Regions from separate parts of the Rahnella perminowiae genome, predicted to be linked through region 3. Evidence: predicted binding sites of a transcription regulator. Region 3 holds the regulator's gene; each other region holds the start of a gene.
What was found. Region 3 encodes PurR, which represses purine synthesis genes. Its sites were predicted from a motif close to CANGCAAACGTTTGCNTG; they were not measured.
Positions count from the first base shown of each region.

Region 1: gcvT (glycine cleavage system aminomethyltransferase GcvT) is a predicted target of PurR. The motif match lies at 2,659-2,676, and genes of this name have one in related genera.
Region 2: purM (phosphoribosylformylglycinamidine cyclo-ligase) is a predicted target of PurR. The motif match lies at 5,594-5,611, and genes of this name have one in related genera.

Region 1 covers NZ_JAFMOT010000161.1:39,267-46,359, reverse strand. The annotation lists gene ubiH (2-octaprenyl-6-methoxyphenyl hydroxylase) at 1-1,165, shown strand, start outside; gene ubiI (FAD-dependent 2-octaprenylphenol hydroxylase) at 1,183-2,409, shown strand; gene gcvT (glycine cleavage system aminomethyltransferase GcvT) at 2,720-3,817, shown strand; gene gcvH (glycine cleavage system protein GcvH) at 3,878-4,264, shown strand; gene gcvP (aminomethyl-transferring glycine dehydrogenase) at 4,374-7,093, shown strand, end outside.
Region 2 covers NZ_JAFMOT010000162.1:32,867-39,959, forward strand. The annotation lists gene J1781_RS06335 (AI-2E family transporter) at 1-206, opposite strand, end outside; gene bepA (beta-barrel assembly-enhancing protease) at 467-1,999, shown strand; gene arsC (arsenate reductase (glutaredoxin)) at 2,027-2,383, shown strand; gene hda (DnaA inactivator Hda) at 2,435-3,142, opposite strand; gene uraA (uracil permease) at 3,319-4,611, opposite strand; gene upp (uracil phosphoribosyltransferase) at 4,817-5,443, opposite strand; gene purM (phosphoribosylformylglycinamidine cyclo-ligase) at 5,676-6,713, shown strand; gene purN (phosphoribosylglycinamide formyltransferase) at 6,750-7,093, shown strand, end outside.
Region 3 covers NZ_JAFMOT010000188.1:250,111-257,203, forward strand. The annotation lists gene nemA (alkene reductase) at 1-350, shown strand, start outside; gene gloA (lactoylglutathione lyase) at 514-921, shown strand; gene rnt (ribonuclease T) at 1,014-1,727, shown strand; gene J1781_RS24725 (Grx4 family monothiol glutaredoxin) at 1,820-2,161, opposite strand; gene J1781_RS26375 (hypothetical protein) at 2,142-2,270, opposite strand; gene J1781_RS24730 (C40 family peptidase) at 2,624-3,520, shown strand; gene cydH (cytochrome bd-I oxidase subunit CydH) at 3,686-3,805, opposite strand; gene purR (HTH-type transcriptional repressor PurR) at 4,110-5,135, shown strand; gene punR (DNA-binding transcriptional activator PunR) at 5,171-6,076, opposite strand; gene punC (purine nucleoside transporter PunC) at 6,213-7,093, shown strand, end outside.

The sequences.
Region 1 (7,093 bases), on a different contig from region 3:
TGTTGGCGGCGGAATGACCGGTGCCACGCTGGCGCTGGCGATTTCTGCACTGACGCAGGGACGTTTGCCGGTGCATCTGGTGGAAGCCACTGCGCCGGAGCATCACGGGCATCCGGGTTTTGATGCCCGTTCGATCGCACTGGCGCAGGGAACCTGCCAGCAATTATCCCGGGTGGGGATCTGGCCTGCGCTGGCGGCGATCGCCACACCAATCCGCGATATCCACGTCAGCGATCGTGGTCACGCGGCTTTTGTCAATCTTAATGCCGCGCATTATGGCGTTGAAGCGCTGGGACAGGTGGTTGAGCTGCACGAAGTGGGCAAGCGTCTTTTTGCCATGCTGAAAAATGCTCCCGGTGTGACGTTGCATTGTCCGGCGAAAGTGACAGATGTCACGCGTTTGCAAGATTCCGCCAGCGTGACGCTCGACGATGGCCAAGTTCTGACTGCACAGCTTTTGGTGGCCGCTGACGGTTCCCATTCTTCGCTGGCAAAAGCCTGCAATATTGGCTGGCAACGTGAAGATTACGGACAGATTGCCGTCATCACCAACGTTGCGACCGGCGAGCCGCACAACGGCCGCGCGTTTGAGCGTTTCACTCAGCACGGACCGCTGGCCCTGCTTCCGATGTCCGACGGCCGCAGTTCCCTGGTCTGGTGTCATCCGCGAGAAGCGAAAGAAGAAATCGATAACTGGAGCGAAGCGCAGTTTCTCAGTGCGTTGCAAAAAGCGTTCGGCTGGCGTCTGGGCACCTTAAACCAGGCCGGTAAACGTTTCAGTTATCCGCTGCAATTACAAAAAGCTAACAGCCATATCAGTCACCGTCTGGCGCTGGTGGGCAACGCGGCGCAAACGCTGCATCCGATTGCGGGACAGGGTTTTAACCTCGGTCTGCGTGATGTCATCACGCTGGCGGAAACGCTGGCCCATGCTGCCGTACAAGGCACCGATGTCGGCAGTTACCCTGTGCTGAGTGAATATCAGCGGCGCCGTCAGCCTGATCAGCAGGCGACCATCGGCGTCACGGATGGCCTGATCCATCTCTTTGCCAACCGCTGGCTGCCATTAATGGTCGGACGTAATCTTGGTTTACTGGCGATGGAAGGCATTACGCCGCTACGTGATGCGTTTACCCGCCGGACGCTGGGCTGGGTTGACCGTTAATCCTTACAGGAAAAATTATGCAATCTTTTGATGTGGTTATCGCCGGTGGCGGAATGGTGGGTCTGGCGCTGGCGTGCGGATTACAGGGCAGCGGTTTGCGCGTTGCTGTACTGGAAAACCAGCAGCCGGATCTCGATACGCCGTTGCCGGAACAGCCGGGTTTACGGGTTTCGGCGATCAATGCTGCCAGTGAACGCCTGCTGAAATATATGGGTGTCTGGGACAGCATCATCGCTCAGCGTGCCAATGCTTATCAGGGGATGGAAGTCTGGGATCGCGACAGCTTCGGTAAAATTGCATTCCGTGGCGAAGAATACGGTTTCAGCCATCTGGGGCACATCATCGAAAATCAGGTGATCCACCGTGCCTTGTGGCAGCATGCGGAAAAATCTTCTGACATTACACTGCTCACATCAGCCACATTGAAAAATGTGGCATGGGGTGAAAATGAAGCCTTCATTACCCTCAATGATGATCGTCAGCTCAGTGCGCGCTTAGTCGTGGGAGCGGATGGTGCACAGTCATGGCTGCGTCAGCACGCCGATATTCCACTGACCTTTTGGGATTACCGCCATCATGCACTGGTGGCGACCATCCGCACGGAAGAACCGCACCAGTCTGTGGCACGGCAGGTATTCCACGGTGAAGGCATTCTGGCATTTCTGCCGCTGGCGGATACACATTTGTCTTCTATTGTCTGGTCAGTATCTCCGGATGAAGCGCAGCGCCTGAGGGCGCTGGAGCCAGAAGCATTCAACAAAATTCTCGCCAGCACCTTTGACCTGCGCCTTGGTGTTTGTGCAGTAGAAAGCGATCGTCTGACCTTCCCGCTGACCGGACGTTATGCCCGCAGCTTCGCCGGACAACGTCTGGCGCTGGTCGGGGATGCGGCACACACCGTGCATCCGCTGGCCGGGCAGGGTGTCAACTTAGGCTTTATGGATGCTGCTGAACTGGTCTGCGAAATCAAACGTCTGCAAAAAGAAGGCAAGGATTTTGGCCAGCATATGTATCTGCGCCGTTATGAGCGCCGCCGCAAACACAGCGCAGCGCTGATGCTTGCCGGAATGCAGGGCTTTCGCGAACTGTTTGCCGGTGACAATCCGGCCAAAAAACTGCTGCGCGATATCGGCCTGACGCTGGCGGATTCCCTGCCGGGTGTCAAACCGAAGCTGGTCCGACAGGCAATGGGGCTCAATGATTTACCTGAATGGTTACAGGAGCCATCGCTTCGATTGAAATAATCTAATTTCAGCTAAAATTTTCCATTACATTTTCTAATCCGGGGCCGGATTTCTCATTCTGCAAATGGTGAGAAATCCGGCCTTGTCGTTATATAACATCGACACTTTTGCTGTTTATTTGTAGATTTTGCGCCACAAACCCCAGTTTACCAGTCAAAAACTCTGCAAAATGCCCCTGTGAAATCACTGACATTCCCACCGCTCTGCATATTTTAACTTATGGTTAGCAGGGAGATTCAGTGGTAAGTTCAGGCAAAGGGTATCGTTTGCGCGGTGTGCTGTTTATGCACTTAATGAAATGAGGAATAAGATGGTTAAGCAGACTCAGCTTTATGAACAACATGTTGCGTGCGGCGCGCGTATGGTCGATTTCCACGGCTGGATGATGCCTTTGCATTACGGCTCCCAGCTGGATGAACACCACATTGTGCGTCAGGATGCCGGTATGTTTGACGTCTCGCACATGACCATTGTCGATCTCCACGGTGCCCGTACCCGTGAATTCCTCCGTTATCTTCTGGCGAACGATGTCGCCAAACTGACTGTTCCGGGTAAAGCGCTGTACACCGGCATGCTCAATGCCTCCGGCGGCGTCATTGACGATCTGATCGTTTACTTCCTTAATGAAAACTATTTCCGTCTGGTGGTTAACTCAGCGACCCGTGAGAAAGATCTGGCATGGATTTCGCAGCATGCAGAGCCGTACGGTATCGAACTGACGGTGCGTGATGATCTGGCACTGGTTGCCGTGCAGGGACCTCATGCGAAAGAAAAAGCAGAAACCCTGTTTACCGCTGAACAAAAACAAGCAGTAGCGGGCATGAAGCCATTCTTCGGCGTTCAGGCGGGCGACCTGTTTATCGCGACCACCGGTTACACCGGCGAAGCGGGTTATGAAATCGCGCTGCCGCAAGAGCAGGCTGCTGATTTCTGGCAAAAACTGCTGGCCGCAGGCGTGAAGCCAGCAGGTCTGGGCGCGCGTGACACCTTGCGTCTGGAAGCGGGCATGAATCTCTACGGTCAGGAAATGGATGAAGGCGTATCACCGCTGGCCGCCAACATGGGCTGGACCATCGCCTGGGTACCGGAAGACCGTGATTTTATCGGCCGTGACGCACTGGAAAGACAGCGCGAGCAGGGCACTGAACAGTTGGTTGGTCTGGTGATGACGGAGAAAGGTGTATTGCGTAACGAACTGCCGGTGCGATTCACCGACAGCGCGGGCAACACGCTGGAAGGCGTGATCACCAGCGGCTCATTCTCTCCGACGCTGGGCTACAGTATTGCGCTGGCACGCGTTCCGGCGGGCATTGGCGGGCACGCGATTGTGCAAATCCGTAACCGCGAAATGCCGGTGAAAGTCACGAAGCCAGGTTTTGTCCGTAACGGCAAACCGCTGGCGCAGTAAAAATCCGACATAAAATTATCCAGTTAACGCTGAATTAAGCACTTTTTTGGAGAAAGTATAATGAGCAATGTTCCAGCAGATTTGAAATACGCGTCTTCCCACGAGTGGATTCGTTCAGAAGGTAACGGCGTTTACACCGTAGGTATCACCGAACACGCACAGGAATTACTGGGCGACATGGTATTTGTTGATCTGCCGGAAGTGGGCCGTGAAGTTGCCGCCGGTGAAGACTGCGCCGTGGCGGAATCCGTCAAAGCGGCTTCCGACATTTACTCTCCGATCAGCGGCGAAATCATTGCGGTAAACGCTGAACTGGAAGGTTCTCCGGAGCTGGTCAACAGCGAGCCATATGACACCGGTTTCCTGTTCCAGATTAAAGCATCAGATGAAAGCGAACTGGCTAACCTGCTTGATGCACAAGCCTATTCAGCATCCATTGAAGACTGATTAAACACTGTTTTACCCGCCCCGTAACCCGCTTGCGGGGCAAATCCAGACCCGTAGCTTTTGTCAGTATCCCAAGACACCTCCAGCAGATTTCAGGAATGCGTAGCAAATGACTCAGACTCTCAGCCAACTTGAACACAGCGAAGCTTTTATCGGCCGCCATATCGGTCCGTCTTCTCAGCAGCAGCAACAGATGCTGGAAACGGTCGGTGCGGATTCCTTAAATGCGCTGATCCAGCAGATCGTTCCGGTCGATATCCAGTTACCCGGCCCGCCGGCTGTCGGCGATGCCGTGACTGAACATCAGGCGCTGGCTGAGCTGAAAGCTATTGCCAGCCAGAACCAACGTTATAAATCCTACATCGGTATGGGTTACAGCGCGGTGCTGACGCCGCCGGTTATCCTGCGCAACATGCTGGAGAACCCGGGCTGGTATACCGCTTATACGCCGTATCAGCCGGAAGTGTCCCAGGGGCGTCTTGAGGCTTTGCTGAATTTCCAGCAACTGACGTTAGATCTGACCGGTCTGGATCTGGCTTCTGCTTCCTTGCTCGATGAAGCGACTGCCGCCGCCGAAGCGATGGCGCTGGCAAAACGCGCCAGCAAACTGAAAGACGCTAACCGCTTCTTCGTGGCTGACGATGTGCATCCGCAAACGCTGGATGTCGTACGTACCCGTGCGGAAACATTCGGTTTTGACATTATTGTCGACAAAGCCGAAAAAGTGCTTGAGCTGGAAGGTGTATTTGGCGTGCTGTTACAGCAGGTGGGCACCACCGGCGAAGTGCATGATTACACCGCGCTGCTGGGCGAACTGAAATCCCGCAAAATTATCACCACCGTAGCGGCTGATATTATGGCGCTGGTGCTGCTGGCTGCACCGGGCAGGCAGGGCGCGGACGTGGTCTTCGGTTCGGCGCAACGCTTTGGTGTGCCGATGGGTTACGGCGGCCCGCACGCGGCCTTCTTCGCCTGTGTAGATGAATTCAAACGCTCCATGCCGGGCCGTATCATCGGGGTTTCCCGTGATGCTGCGGGCAAAACCGCACTGCGTATGGCGATGCAGACCCGCGAGCAACATATCCGTCGCGAAAAAGCTAACTCTAACATTTGTACCTCGCAGGTTTTACTGGCGAACATTGCCAGCCTGTATGCGGTATTCCACGGTCCTGAAGGCCTGAAACGCATTGCGTCACGCATTCACCGTCTGACCGATATTTTGGCCGCAGGCCTGAAACAGGGCGGCCTGACGCTGCGTCATAACACCTGGTTCGATACGCTGACCGTTGAAGTCAAAGATAAAGCAGCGGTGCTGGAACGCGCGCTGAGCTTCGGCCTGAACCTGCGTACTGATATCCACGGCGCGGTGGGTATCACGCTCGACGAAGCGACCTCCCGCGAAGATGTTCAGATTCTGTTTGCTGCCCTGCTGGGGGACGACAACGGTCTGGATATCGACAAGCTGGATAAAGCGGCATCGACTGACAGCAACGCCATTCCTGCCGCCATGCTGCGTGCGGATCCGATCCTGACGCATCCGGTATTCAACCAGTACCACAGCGAAACCGAGATGATGCGTTATATGCACCGTCTGGAGAAAAAGGATCTGGCGCTGAATCAGGCGATGATCCCGCTGGGTTCCTGCACCATGAAACTCAATGCGGCGGCAGAAATGATCCCTATCACCTGGCCGGAATTCGCTGAACTGCATCCGTTCTGCCCGACTGAACAGGCTGCCGGTTATCAGCAAATGATTGGTCAGCTGTCACAGTGGCTGGTTCAGCTCACCGGCTATGATGCGGTATGTATGCAACCCAACTCCGGTGCGCAGGGTGAATACGCGGGTCTGCTGGCGATTCGCCGCTACCACGAAAGCCGCAATGAAAGCAGTCGTCACATCTGTCTGATCCCAAGTTCAGCGCACGGCACTAATCCGGCATCTGCACAGATGGCGAGCATGAGCGTAGTGGTGGTTGCCTGCGATAAACAGGGCAACATCGATCTCAGCGATCTGCGTGAGAAAGCGGCGAAAGCCGGCGATGAGCTGTCTTGCATCATGGTGACTTACCCGTCAACGCACGGCGTTTACGAAGAAACCATCCGCGAAGTTTGCCAGATTGTTCACCAGTACGGCGGTCAGGTTTACCTTGACGGTGCGAACATGAACGCACAGGTTGGCATCACTACGCCGGGTTATATTGGCGCGGATGTCTCGCACCTCAACCTGCATAAAACCTTCTGTATTCCGCACGGCGGCGGCGGTCCTGGCATGGGCCCGATTGGTGTGAAAGCGCATCTGGCGCCATTCGTTCCGGGTCACAGCGTAGTGCAGATTGACGGTGTGCTGACGCAAAACGGTGCGGTGTCTGCGGCTCCGTTCGGCAGTGCTTCCATCCTGCCTATCAGCTGGATGTACATCCGCATGATGGGCGCGGAAGGCCTGAAACAAGCCAGTCAGGTCGCTATCCTGAACGCCAACTACATCGCGACCCGTCTGAAAGAGGCGTATCCGGTGCTGTATACCGGCCGTGACGGTCGTGTGGCACACGAATGCATTCTGGATATCCGTCCGCTGAAAGAAACCACCGGTATCAGTGAAATGGATATCGCCAAACGTCTGATCGACTACGGATTCCATGCCCCGACCATGTCCTTCCCGGTTGCCGGTACGCTGATGGTTGAACCAACAGAATCAGAAAGCAAAGTGGAACTGGATCGCTTTATTGATGCACTGCTGGCAATTCGCAGTGAAATCGACCATGTGGCGAAAGGTGAATGGCCGCTGGAAGACAACCCGCTGGTGAATGCACCGCACGTGCAGAATGAGCT
Region 2 (7,093 bases), on a different contig from region 3:
GACAGTGTGCGGGAAAGCCCGACATGTTGCAGGCGAACCGTCGGCCATTCCAGCAAATAGGCGAGCACCATCGCCACCAGAAGCGGCGCAAGGATGCCGTTGAGAAAATAGAGAATGCAGAACCCTGCGACCAGAATAGCCAGCAGCGCAATAGCCTGCGGATCCGTAAAGCGACGGCGATACCACTGTAATAACATATCCAACATCAAGAAAACGCTCCTGTAATTTCGGGTCCGGCATATGCGCGCTGTTCGTTCCCTGCGCGCTCAGACACAAGTAACTATTTAAAAAGTTCGTTGTCACACAACTGTAGCTTCGGAGTGTTTTAAACTCTCACGCGGATAGCTACTATAGAGACCGGCGCAGAGAAAAGCGCAAGAAAATAACAGTCTGGCTGACTGTTCGCGAAAGAAAGGCTCGTAAAGCTCATCGGTATCGCGGTTAACTTATTGGGAAGCAAATGTTTATGGTTATGCGGTTGAAAAAAAGAGTGATTGCCCTGTGTCTGGGTAGCCTGCTCGCGGGTTCCATACTGCCCGCCGGTGCAGATGACAGTTCATTCTGGTCAACTCCCGCGGGTCCCGCAAAAAGCATTAACTCGCCCTTAGCTCCGCCGGTGAGCGACCAGTTACCGGACATCGGCACTACCGCAGGCGGCACGCTCAGTATTAATCAGGAATTACAGATGGGCGATTTTTATGTCCGTCAGATGCGCGCCAGCACGCCGCTGATTAACGATCCGCTGCTCAATCAGTATATCAACGAACTGGGGCAACGGCTGGTGGCGCATGCCTATTCCGTACGCACCCCGTTCCATTTTTTCATCGTTAATAACGATGAGCTGAACGCCTTTGCCTTTTTTGGCGGCAATGTTGTGCTTCACTCTTCGCTGTTCCGTTACACCGATAACGAAAGCCAGCTGGCCTCCGTCATGGCGCACGAAATTTCCCACGTAACCCAGCGCCATCTGGCGCGTGCGATGGAAGACCAGCAACGTAACGCCCCGCTCACCTGGGTGGGCGCGCTGGGGTCGATTCTTCTGGCAATGGCCAGCCCGCAAATGGGCATGGCGGCACTGACCGGTACCCTGGCCGGCACGCAACAGGGCATGATCAGTTTCACGCAGGGCAATGAGCAGGAAGCTGACCGTATCGGCATTCAGGTCTTACAGCGTTCCGGTTTTGATCCGCAGGCTATGCCAGCCTTCCTGCAAAAACTGGCGGATCAGGCAAGTTACTCGACCCGTCCGCCGGAAATGCTGCTGACCCACCCCCTTCCCGACAGCCGCCTGGCCGATATCCGTAACCGCGCCAACCAGATGCCGCACCCGATTGTGCAATCCTCACAAGATTATCTGATGGCAAAAGTGCGCATTTTGGGCATGTACGGTTCCGAGAGTTTCCCGTTGTCAGATGACTATCTGCAAAAACTGAGTAACGGCAATATCCGTGAACAACTGGCGGCAAAATATGGCCGTGCATTGCAATTTTACAAAGCCAAGAAGAATGATCAGGCACGGACCTTACTGGATCAGTTGCTGATACAGTATCCGGGCAATGAATGGTTGCTGGATTTAGCCACCGATAATGATATCGACAGCAAACGTGCACCGCAGGCGATTGCGCGTCTGGAACAGGCCGGTGCGGCCAGTAGTTCCAACGCCGTGCTGCAACTCAACCTGGCCAACGCCTACCTTGAGGGCGCCAAACCCGCCAATGCCATGAAAATTCTCAACCGCTATACTTTTAATTATCCGGGCGATCCGAATGGCTGGGATTTGTTGTCTCAGGCCGCTGCGGCACAAGGACTGCGTGCGCAGGAACTGGCTGCCCGGGCAGAAAGCATGGCGTTAGTCGGACGTCTGGATCAGGCGATTGAGATGCTGAGCAATGCCAGCGCATTACAAAAATTAGGCAGTCTGGAACAGGCCCGTTACGATGCACGAATCGATCAGCTTCGTCAGTTACAGCAACGGTTCCGTCAGTATCAGAAAGGCTGATCCCAGGGCCAGAATGGAGGAAATCTTATGCAACACGATGTCGCAATCTATCATAATCCGGCATGTTCAAAGAGCCGCGAAACCCTGAAATTGCTGGAAGCAGAAGGCATTGAACCGGAAGTGATTTTATATCTGGAAACGCAGCCGTCTGTGGATAAGCTTAAGGAACTGCTCGGGCTGCTGGGCTTTAGCTCAGCACGCGAACTGATGCGTAAGGGCGAGCAAATTTACAAGGACATGAATCTGAAGGATGCTCATCTGAGCGAGGACGCGCTTTTACAGGCAATGGCTGATCACCCGCGGCTGATTGAACGTCCGATTGTGGTAGCCAACGGCAAGGCGCGTTTAGGGCGTCCGCCGGAGCAGGTGAAAGAGATTTTATAACCCCCCGCTTTCCGTTCGGGTTCAGCTAACGAACCCGGACATTCCTTCCCGTTACAGCCCGAGAATTTCTTTCACAAACGGGATTGTCAATTTCCGCTGCGCCGTAATAGAAGCGCGATCGAGCTGATCAAGGGTCATAAACAGCGTACGCATTTCCCGGTCGAGACGCTTAAGCAGAAAACGGCCCACGTCTTCCGGCAGTTCAAAGCCGCGCAGTTTAGCGCGCAACTGCAATGCCTGAAGCTTTTCTTCATCGGAAAGCGGCTGAAGTTTGTAGATTTGTCCCCAGTCCAGACGGGAGGCCAGATCCGGCAGACTGAGATTCAGCTGACGCGGAGGACGATCGCCGGTAATAAACAGGCGCGTACGACCCGTTTCAAGAATGCGGTTATAGAGATGAAAAACAGCCGCCTCCCATTCATCATCACCGGCAATGCCTTCAATATTGTCGATACAAACCAGCGCCAGATGTTCCATACCGTCCAGGACTTCAGGCACAAAATAAGCGCGTTTATCCAGCGGCACATAACCGACCGCTTCACCGCGTTGTGATAATTCAGCACAAGCCGCATGCAGCAAATGGCTGCGGCCACCGCCTTCGCGTGACCAGAAATAAATATAGGTGCCGTGTTCCTGATGCAATGCGCTCTGAATGGCAGAAAGCAGAGAAGGGTTTTCCCCCGGATAAAAACTGGCAAAGGTTTCATCATCGGGAAGATAAAGTGGCAGGGAAAGCTGTGCCGGCGTATTCAGAAGCACCTCAACCAAAGCGGCATGATGACCGCAGATGTTGTCACGTCAAAAAAAAGAACTGCCGAATTCTAGCAAGGATCCGCGGTGAAATGAACTGTGCCCGGTGCAACCGCTTGCGATCCGAGCACCCGACCGGCGGGTTATGCGCCCGCCGGTCAGGGATTGACTTAAAAACGCCCGGATCAGACCGGCGGATTTTCCCGCTCATCATCAACATCAATGATCTGTTCTTCACCACGGAAAATCTCGATCACTTTGAACAACAGACTCAGGAAAATGCCCACGATCGTTGCCAGCGCCATACCTTTCAGCTCTGCCGCACCAATGTGGATCTTCGCGCCACTGACACCGATAATCAGGATCACCGCCGTCAGGATCAGATTCTGCGCTTTGTTGTAATCAACCTTCGATTCAATCAGCACGCGGATACCGGATGCGCCAATCACGCCGTACAGCAGCAAAGAAACGCCCCCCATCACGGGCACCGGAACGGCCTGGATTGCCGCCGCCAGTTTGCCGATACAGGAAAGCAGAATGGCGAGGATAGCCGCGCCGCCGATCACCCAGGTACTGTAGACCTTGGTGATGGCCATGACGCCGATATTTTCACCATACGTGGTGTTTGGCGTTGAACCAAAAAAACCGGATAACACGGTCGACAGGCCGTTAGCCAGCATCGAACGGTGCAGGCCAGGATCACGCAGCAAATCTTTCTTCACAATGTTTGCCGTCACAACCAGATGCCCGACGTGTTCGGCAATAACAACCAGCGCCGCAGGCAGGATCGTGAGGATAGCGACCCATTCAAAACGTGGCGTATAGAAGGTTGGCAGCGCGAACCAGTGCGCGTTTTCAATGGCAGAAACATTCACCACGCCCATGAAGAACGACAGCGCATAACCCACCAGCACGCCAATCAGGATCGGGATAATCGCCAGGAAGCCGCGGAACAATACGGAACCGAGAATAGTCACGGCCAGCGTCACCAGCGAAATGGTAATGGTGGTGGAATCCACCGCAGCGCCATCAGCAGGCAGCAACCCCGCCATGTTCGCCGCCACACCCGCCAGCTCCAGCCCGATAACGGCTACAATTGCGCCCATTGCCGCCGGAGGGAACATCACGTTAATCCAGCCAATCCCGGCTTTCTTAACAATCAGCGCCACCAGACAAAACAACAGACCACAGGCAATAAAGCCGCCCAGCGCCACTTCATACCCCATCGGCAACAGCAACAGCACCGGAGAAATAAACGCAAAACTTGAGCCGAGGTAGGCGGGTATCTTCCCTTTACAGACAAATAAATACAGCAAAGTCCCTATGCCATTGAACAGCAGCACTGTTGCCGGGTTGATCTTGAACAGAATAGGCACCAGAACGGTGGCACCAAACATGGCAAACAGATGCTGGAAACTCAGGGGAATCGTCTGCAGCAATGGCGGACGTTCGCTTACCCCGATGACACGACGGGTCATGAATGTGATCCTCTCAAAGGTGTTTGTGATGTTGTGTTAAACAGAACCTTTTGCTCTGCATAATTCGGGTTGCAGAAAGGCGGCCAATCCGTAAGCCCCGGAGGCACAGATAATTATGCGCTCAGGGTGAACAGGCACAGCCAACGCATCCGCAGCCTGAAGTATGACGAGCAAAAAAAAGCCGACTTCTCAGTCGGCTAATAACTTATTTCGTACCAAATATCTTGTCGCCCGCATCACCGAGCCCCGGGATGATGTAGCCTTTATCATTGAGCCCCTGATCCACCGAGGCGGTGTACAGCTCAACGTCCGGGTGCGCAGCTTCCAGAGCGGCGATCCCTTCCGGTGCGGCAACCAGCACCAGGACTTTAATACTCTGGCAGCCAGCTTTTTTCAGCAGGTCGATGGTCGCAATCATAGACCCCCCGGTCGCCAGCATCGGATCAACCACCAGAGCCAGACGTTCTTCAATGTTAGAAACCAGCTTCTGGAAATACGGCACAGGTTTCAGGGTTTCTTCATCACGGTATACGCCGACTACGCTGATACGCGCGCTTGGAACGTGCTCCAGTACGCCTTCCATCATGCCCAGACCGGCGCGCAGGATAGGCACTACGGTAATTTTCTTGCCTTTGATTTGATCAATTTCGACCGGGCCATTCCAGCCTTCGATCGTCACTTTTTCAGTTTCTAAATCGGCAGTCGCTTCATACGTCAGCAGACTCCCCACCTCAGAAGCCAGTTCGCGAAAACGTTTCGTGCTGATGTCATTTTCACGCATCAGGCCCAGCTTGTGTTTCACCAGCGGGTGTTTCACCTCGACGATCTTCATTATTTATTCTCCTAAGGTGGTTGAGCTGCAAAAAAAAATCGCGAGATTATAACGCCATTTTTTTTGAACGCCATACCAAATAGCCTGATCTGGATCATCACTAACCCGGTTAGAGTATAGACAGCCTAAAATCCCTCATCGAATAAGGCGCTCGCAAACGTTTGCTTGCACTGTTAGAATTGCCCCGCTTTATTCTTCAACCACCAACCCAAACCGCCGTGGGGACTTCGCAGTGACCGACAAAACCTCTCTCAGCTATAAAGACGCAGGCGTAGATATCGATGCCGGTAACGCATTGGTAGACCGCATTAAAGGTGTAGTAAAACAGACTCGCCGCCCTGAAGTCATGGGTGGACTGGGCGGTTTTGGTGCCCTCTGCGCGCTGCCGCAAAAATATCGTGAACCCGTGCTGGTATCGGGTACCGACGGCGTTGGCACCAAGCTGCGTCTGGCGATGGATTTGAAACGCCACGATACTATCGGTATCGACCTGGTCGCGATGTGCGTCAACGATTTGATCGTTCAGGGCGCCGAACCCCTGTTCTTCCTCGATTATTACGCTACCGGCAAACTGGACGTCGATACGGCTGCCAGCGTGATCACGGGTATCGCAGAAGGCTGTAAACAGTCTGGCTGTGCGTTAGTTGGCGGTGAAACCGCTGAAATGCCGGGCATGTATCACGGCGAAGATTACGACGTGGCAGGCTTCTGCGTGGGCGTGGTGGAAAAATCAGAAATCATCGACGGCAGCAAAGTGGCTGACGGGGATGTGCTGATTGGTCTGGCCGCCAGTGGCCCGCATTCTAACGGTTATTCTCTGGTGCGCAAAATTCTGGAAGTCAGCAAGACCGACCCGGAAACCACCGATCTGGCAGGCAAACCGCTGGCTGATCATTTGCTCGCACCGACCAAAATTTACGTGAAATCGATCCTGAACCTGATCGAAAACGTGGATGTTCACGGCATCGTCCATCTGACCGGTGGCGGCTTCTGGGAAAATATCCCCCGCGTATTGCCGGACAACACGCAGGTGATTATCGATGAATCAAGCTGGCAGTGGCCGGATGTCTTTACCTGGTTGCAAACCGCCGGTAACGTCAGCCGTCATGAAATGTACCGCACCTTTAACTGTGGTGTCGGCATGCTGGTGGCACTTCCTGCAGAACTGGCCGATCAGGCGATTGCATTACTGAACGATAACGGCGAAAAAGCGTGGAAAATTGGCTACATTAAAGCCTCTGATGCCGCTGAACGCGTGATTATTGAATAAAACCAGTAAAACAACTGACTGATGACGGGTAGGAAAATGAAAAGGATTGTGGTTCTGGTATCGGGCGAGGGAAGCAATTTACAGGCCCTGATCGATGCCTGCCAGCAGGGACGAATCAATGCAACGCTTTGTGCGGTCTTCAGCAATAAAGCAGCGGCATACGGGCTTGAAAGAGCCCGTTCAGCCAATATTCCCGCGCATGCGCTGGATGTTAAAGCCTATGAAGACCGTACGGCGTTTGACGTTGCGCTTGCCGATGCTATCCAAAGTTACCAGCCTGATCTGGTGGTACTTGCCGGTTATATGCGTATTCTGACCGCTGAATTCGTCCGGCGCTTTGCCGGTCGCATGATCAACATTCACCCTTCCCTGCTGCCAAA
Region 3 (7,093 bases):
AGGAACAGGCTGCGATTTATCTGCTCGATGAACTGAACAAACGCAAACTGGCGTACCTGCATATTTCCGAACCGGACTGGGCGGGCGGCAAACCTTACAGCACAGAATTCCGTGCAGTGATCCGTGCGCATTATCAGGGCGTGATTGTCGGTGCTGGTGCTTACACCGCAGAGAAAGGCGAAGAGCTGATCGAAAAAGGTTATATCGATGCCGTGGCATTTGGCCGCAGCTATATTGCAAACCCTGACCTGGTTGAGCGACTGAAATCTCACGCGCCGCTTAACGAACCCAAACCGGAAACCTTTTATGGCGGCGGTGCTCAGGGTTACACCGATTATCCGACACTGTAATAATTAAAAAAGAGTCATTGACTCCTTGCAGCAGAAGTGGCCCTCCTTCTGCTGTTTTTTTTGGGTCAGTCATTCAACAATCGGTTGCCCTTTTACAGACAAAGTGGCTGCTATCAGTTAGTCTTGACCCGTTAATTCTCATCCTGCAAATAAAGAGGAACCTATGCGTTTACTCCACACCATGCTTCGCGTTGGCGATCTGCAACGTGCTATCAGCTTCTATACCGATGTTTTAGGTATGCGTTTGCTGCGTACCAGCGAAAACACTGAATATAAATATTCTCTGGCTTTCGTCGGTTACACCGAAGAAAGTGAAGGTGCAGTGATCGAACTGACCTATAACTGGGGCGTCGACAGCTACGACATCGGCACCGCTTACGGTCATATCGCATTGGGCGTTGATAACGTTGCGCAAACATGTGATGACATCCGTAATGCGGGTGGGAAAGTGACCCGTGAAGCGGGCCCGGTCAAAGGCGGCTCCACTATTATCGCGTTTGTTGAAGATCCGGACGGTTACAAAATCGAACTGATCGAATCCAGACACGCAGGACAGGGGCTGGGTAATTAAATTTCCCCGACCACCGACTGGGGCGCAATCGCGCCCTTTTTTATTGCCTGATTTTTGCCACAACCCTGCAAGCGGCGGCAAAATTTGTCATAATGCGCGCTGAATTCGATGAAGATAAGAAACTAATGGCCGAGAATAGTGACATTAACGCCCTGAGAGGCCGTTTTCGTGGTTTTTATCCCGTGGTTATCGATGTAGAAACCGCCGGATTTAATGCCAGAACCGATGCGCTGCTGGAAATTGCAGCGATCACGCTGAAGATGGATCAGGACGGCTGGCTGCAAAGCGATGAGACCGTGCATTTCCACGTCGAGCCTTTTGAAGGTGCGATACTGGTGCCGGAAGCGCTGGCATTTAACGGTATCGATCCGACCAATCCGTTACGCGGCGCAGTCAGTGAATATGAAGCTCTGCATGAGATTTTCAAAGTCATCCGCAAAGGAATGAAAGAGCAGAACTGTAACCGTGCGATCATTGTGGCGCACAACGCGAATTTTGATCACAGTTTCCTCATGGCAGCGGCCGAACGTGCCGGGCTGAAACGTAATCCGTTCCACCCTTTTGCTACGTTTGATACTGCCGCGCTAAGCGGGCTGGTACTCGGGCAAACGGTGCTGGCAAAAGCCTGTATCAGTGCGGGTATCGATTTTGACAGCAGCCAGGCACATTCTGCGTTGTATGATACCGAGCGCACGGCCGAGTTGTTCTGCGAACTGGTAAACCGATGGAAACGCCTTGGCGGCTGGCCTCTGGTGCTTTCAGACGAACAAGCCGAAGACGAAACGGCGTCTGAAGAAAATCAGTAATGACGACTTTCCGGCGGACTGAAAACAAAAAAGAGCGACATCATGTCGCTCTTCATATTTTCCGGTCGAAAAGCCGGTGATCTTCCGTAGTATTACTCTTCAGAAGATTTGTATTTCTCAGCAGTTTCTTTGATCAACTGCTGCAGCTCGCCGCGCTGGAACATCTCAACCACGATGTCGCAGCCGCCAACCAGTTCGCCGTCCACCCACAATTGTGGGAACGTTGGCCAGTTAGCAAACTTTGGCATCTCAGCACGGATGTCCGGGTTCTGCAGGATATCCACGTAAGCAAAACGTTCGCCACAGGCAGAAAGCGCCTGAACAGCCTGAGCAGAGAAACCGCAGCTTGGCAGTTTTGGCGAACCTTTCATGTACAGCAGAATCGGGTTTTCAGAAACTTGCTTCTGAATCTTTTCAATAGTTGGAGTAGTCATTTCTTGCTTCCTCAAGCCGGTACAGGCTGTCACGATCATTGCTCTTCACGCGCAGCACAAAGAGACGGTGTACAATCACAATACCTTCTATTGTAACGACGGCAGCCATCAGATAAAAACGCCATTTTTTGTGGGGTCTTTCTCAGTGCTGACAATTTATTTAACCATTTTTAGCGGGTGCGCTCAGGCTCACATATTTAAACATTCATCGGGAATAACATTTCCGGCGTTCATCAATCCGATCTAATTTGCAGAATTCCACTGATTAACTCAAATATTAACATCATGAAAAACGGTCATTTTTTTGACTAAAAATGGCGGTTATTTCGACATAAAAAAAGCTATTAACTTTTTCTCACAATATGATCTAGAATCGAGGCAATTCGTGCTTTTTTGTCGGGTTCTTTTAGGCAATACTCTGACATCCCTGATGTTTAACCTACCACTCATGGTAACGAAGCTATGCGCTTACTGTTCACGCTTTTTGTGCTGCTCTTTACCCAGCTGTTTTTAAATATGGCACATGCGTCGCCACAGACTCGTGTCTCTGCCGATCAGCGTAAAAGTCATGTTAATCAGGCTGCGCCGGAAGAACGACGAAAGCGAAAAACGGTTGCTGCGAAAAACAGTAAAAAAACGAAAACCGCGCCCGTCACAGAACAAAAAACTCAGGATAAGAATTCGAAGAAGAAAGTGAAAAGCACCGAACTGGTTAAACGAAAGACCACGACGGAGAGAAGCGCCAAAACGCGGGCCGAAAGTAAAAAAGAAAAGACACTCAAGACCACGCGGGCCGAGAGCAAAACAGAGAGACATAGCAAAACCCGTACCCTCGCGAAAAACAGCACGGAAAAGGCCGGTAAAAAAGAAGCCTATGGCCGGCACCGTAAAGGTAAGAAATTCGAAGAAGACAGCAAACCGATTACGCTAAGTGCAACACATAAAAAACGCTATCAGCATGCTCAGCAAACGGCCATGACCAAACTGATGCACCAGGTAGGAAAACCGTATCGCTGGGGCGGAACCTCGCCGAATACCGGTTTTGATTGCAGCGGCTTAGTTTATTATGCCTACAAAGATTTGATCCGTATAAAAATGCCACGTACAGCAAATGAAATGTATCACCTGCGCGATGCCGCTCCGGTCAAACGCGGCGAACTTGAAAGCGGTGATCTGGTGTTCTTCAGAATCAATAACCGCGGCGCGGCAGACCATGTTGGGGTTTACGTTGGCAACGGCAAGTTTATTCAGTCTCCAAGAACGGGCGAAGACATTAAAATTACTTCTCTTGGCGATGATTACTGGCAAGACCACTATGTAGGCGCACGTCGGGTAATGACCCCTAAAACGATCCGATAATAAACAATTCGTTAAGTCTGAAGGTTCGCTAATCAGCCATTGAATAGCATTTAACGAAGCGTTTCTGCAGGGAAGAACATCGGCGGTAACGGTCACTGCGTAACATTGAAAAGGGCGACGCCTGTGACAGGCGTCGCCCTTTTTTATGGCGGATCACTTATTGAATCAGTTCATTATTGCAGTGAAGCTGAAAGCGATAATCATAAGCAAAGCGCATACCGTGGTGATCAACGATAATTTCAGGTTGCTGTCCATCAAACCCCCTTTCGGATCAAATTGTGGCATTTCTTAATACCACACTCATTGTGTGCCAACGCATTTTCTCATAATTAACCTTTAAAATCTTGTGTTGAATGACAATGCGTTCCTGAGAATTTTGCTTCCACTTTCCTGCATTATAAGAGAAAATTGTCGGTTAACACGTCTGTGTGCCGGTCGATTTCACCCGAGAGCATTTCGCGCCTCATTCTGAAGAATCCACCCAATGATTTCACTGCCCTTTGAGAAGCCAGCAGTTAAATCCTCGCAGGCAAACGATTAACATAATGCTAACGTGCTGAAGCACGTGAGTTCAGGAGTCATTGTTTACATGGCAACGATTAAAGATGTCGCAAAGCGCGCTGGCGTTTCCACTACAACCGTGTCGCACGTCATCAATAAAACACGTTTCGTCGCCGAAGAAACCAAAGAAGCGGTTCTCCTTGCAATCAAAGAGTTACATTACTCTCCGAGTGCTGTAGCCCGCAGTCTGAAGGTCAATAACACTAAAACCATCGGCCTGCTGGCCACCTCAAGCGAAGCGCCCTATTTTGCCGAAGTGATTGAAGCCGTGGAAAACAGCTGCTTCTCCAAAGGCTATACGCTGATTTTGTGTAACTCGCATAATAACCTGGAGAAACAACAGGCCTACCTGCAAATGCTGGCGCAAAAACGCGTCGACGGCTTGCTGGTGATGTGCGCGGAATACCCTGATGAATTGCTCAATATGCTCGAAGAGTACCGCTCGATTCCCATGGTGGTCATGGACTGGGGTGAAGCACGCAAGAACTTTACCGACAGCATTATCGATAACGCTTTCGAAGGTGGTTACATGGCCGGTCGTTATCTGATTGAACGCGGTCATCGTGATATTGGCGTGATCCCCGGGCAACTGGCGCGTAATACCGGCGGCGGCCGCTTCCAGGGTTTTGTGAAAGCACTGACTGAAGCCAATATTCCTCTTCGTGACGAATGGGTAGTTCAGGGTGATTTCGAACCAGAGTCTGGCTACCAGGCAATGCATAAGATTCTGATGCAAAAGCATCGTCCGACTGCCGTGTTTTGCGGCGGCGATGTGATGGCAATGGGTGCAATTTGTGCCGCAGACGAACTCGGCCTTCGCGTTCCTCAGGATATTTCCGTGATCGGGTACGACAATGTGCGTAACGCCCGTTACTTCTCCCCGGCGCTGACAACCGTGCATCAGCCGAAAGAACGTCTGGGTGAAATGGCCTTTACGATGTTACTGGACAGAATTGTCAGTAAGCGTGAAGAGTCCCAGACCATCGAAGTGCATCCGAAACTGGTCGAGCGCCGTTCAGTCGCCGACGGCCCGTACCGTGATTACCGTCGTTAACAAATCACAAACGCCTGCCTGTGCAGGCGTTTTTTCTAATCGCGCAGCCATTCCTGATTCATGGTGTCTGTATCGCCCATGTATTCCAACAGCCAGCTCAGTGAAGGTGAAGGATTGCTTTGATCCCACGTCAGGCAGCACGGGCTGTCAGGGAATATATTCTCCAGTGCCAGCACCTGTAATTTTCCCTGTTCAATCCACGGCATGACCTGGTGAACCGGCATCATACCCACGCACAATCCTTCAGTCAGGCATTCCAGCGCACAGGTCCAGTCCGGCACGACCAGACGCCGCTGGTTATCGAGCGTCCAGGTATCACGCTTCGGCAATGTCCGGGAAGTATCTTCCAGGCACAATGCCGGATAAGGTCGCAGTTGATCATCGTTCAGCGCACCGGATAGCTGCGCCAGCGGATGTTGCGGGCTGACGACACAATGCCAGTCCATAAATCCCATATCACGAAAACTGAAGCGCCCGCCAACCGGTATCGCGCGCGTAGCGCCGATCGCCACGTCTGCACGCCCGTCGACCAACGCATCCCAGACACCGTTAAACACTTCCGAGTGAATAATGAGTTCGGTATCCGCAAAATGGCGATAAAAATCGAGCACCAGACGCCGTGTCCGTGCGGGTTTGACAATCCGGTCGACCGCCACACGTAATTCGCCGCGCCAGCCGTTCGCCACCTGCTGACACTGCCGGCGGGTGGCTATCATTTTTTTTGTCATAACCCGTGCTTCATCGACAAAAACCTTTCCCGCTGGCGTCAGCACTACGTCACGATGTCGACGCTCAAACAACGGCACGGCCAGCCATTGTTCAAGCTGGCGGACGGTGTAACTGATGGCAGAAGGCACACGGTGTAAGTCCTGCGCAGCTGCACTAAAACTGCCGGTTCTTGCGACAGCATCAACCACTTCGAGAGCGTATTCTGACCACATAATCCAGCCTTCAATTTTTTTGATAGCAGAGTGCAAATATTAACGTTTCACAAGCCTGTTATCAAAGCGTTAAACTCCGCCCCCGGTATGAAATCTGCGTCACATCATCTGCAATAAATAAATTAACGAGACAATAATGAAACCCTCCTTTGGATTTATGCTCTATCTTGCGGGTCTGAGCATGCTGGGCTTTTTAGCCACCGATATGTATCTGCCTGCGTTCAGTGCCATGCAAACCAGTCTGATGACCAGCCCCGGGATGATCAGCGCAAGTCTGAGCATTTTTCTCGGTGGATTTGCTGTTGGTCAGTTGCTGTGGGGGCCACTGTCGGACAGAATCGGCCGTAAACCGGTATTGCTTCTTGGTCTGATACTTTTTGCGTTCGGCTGTCTGGGTGTTATCTGGGTTGAGAATGTACGCGCTCTTCTGGCTCTGCGTTTCTTACAGGCCATAGGCGTGTGTGCTGCCGCAGTCACCTGGCAGGCTATCGTTGTTGACCGTTTTTCTGCCGATGTGGCAAAAAAAACTTTTGCCAGCATTATGCCGTTAGTGGCGCTTTCTCCGGCTCTTGCACCGTTGCTGGGTGCCTGGGTGCTCAATCATTTTGACTGGGAAGCTATTTTTGCCCTGCTGACCGTCGTTGCCATCGCTTTAGTGCTGACGACGCTGACTCTGCGTGAAAACAAACCGGCAAAAGACGCAAAGGCAGATAAAACCGGCTTTACGACTTTATTGAAATCGCCTGTTTACAGCGGGAATGTCATGATTTATGCCGCCTGTTCAGCGGGTTTCTTTGCGTGGCTGACGGGCTCACCGTTTATCCTGAGCGATATGGGCTATTCACCCGGTGCCATCGGGCTGAGCTATGTTCCGCAGACTATCGCTTTCCTGCTCGGTGGTTTTGGTTGCCGTGTTCTGATCAACAGGCTGGACGGCAATAAAATTCTGCCATGGTTACTGACTGGTTACGGCATCAGTATGGTGGCCTTGTTCTGTGTGGCTATGTTCACAAATGC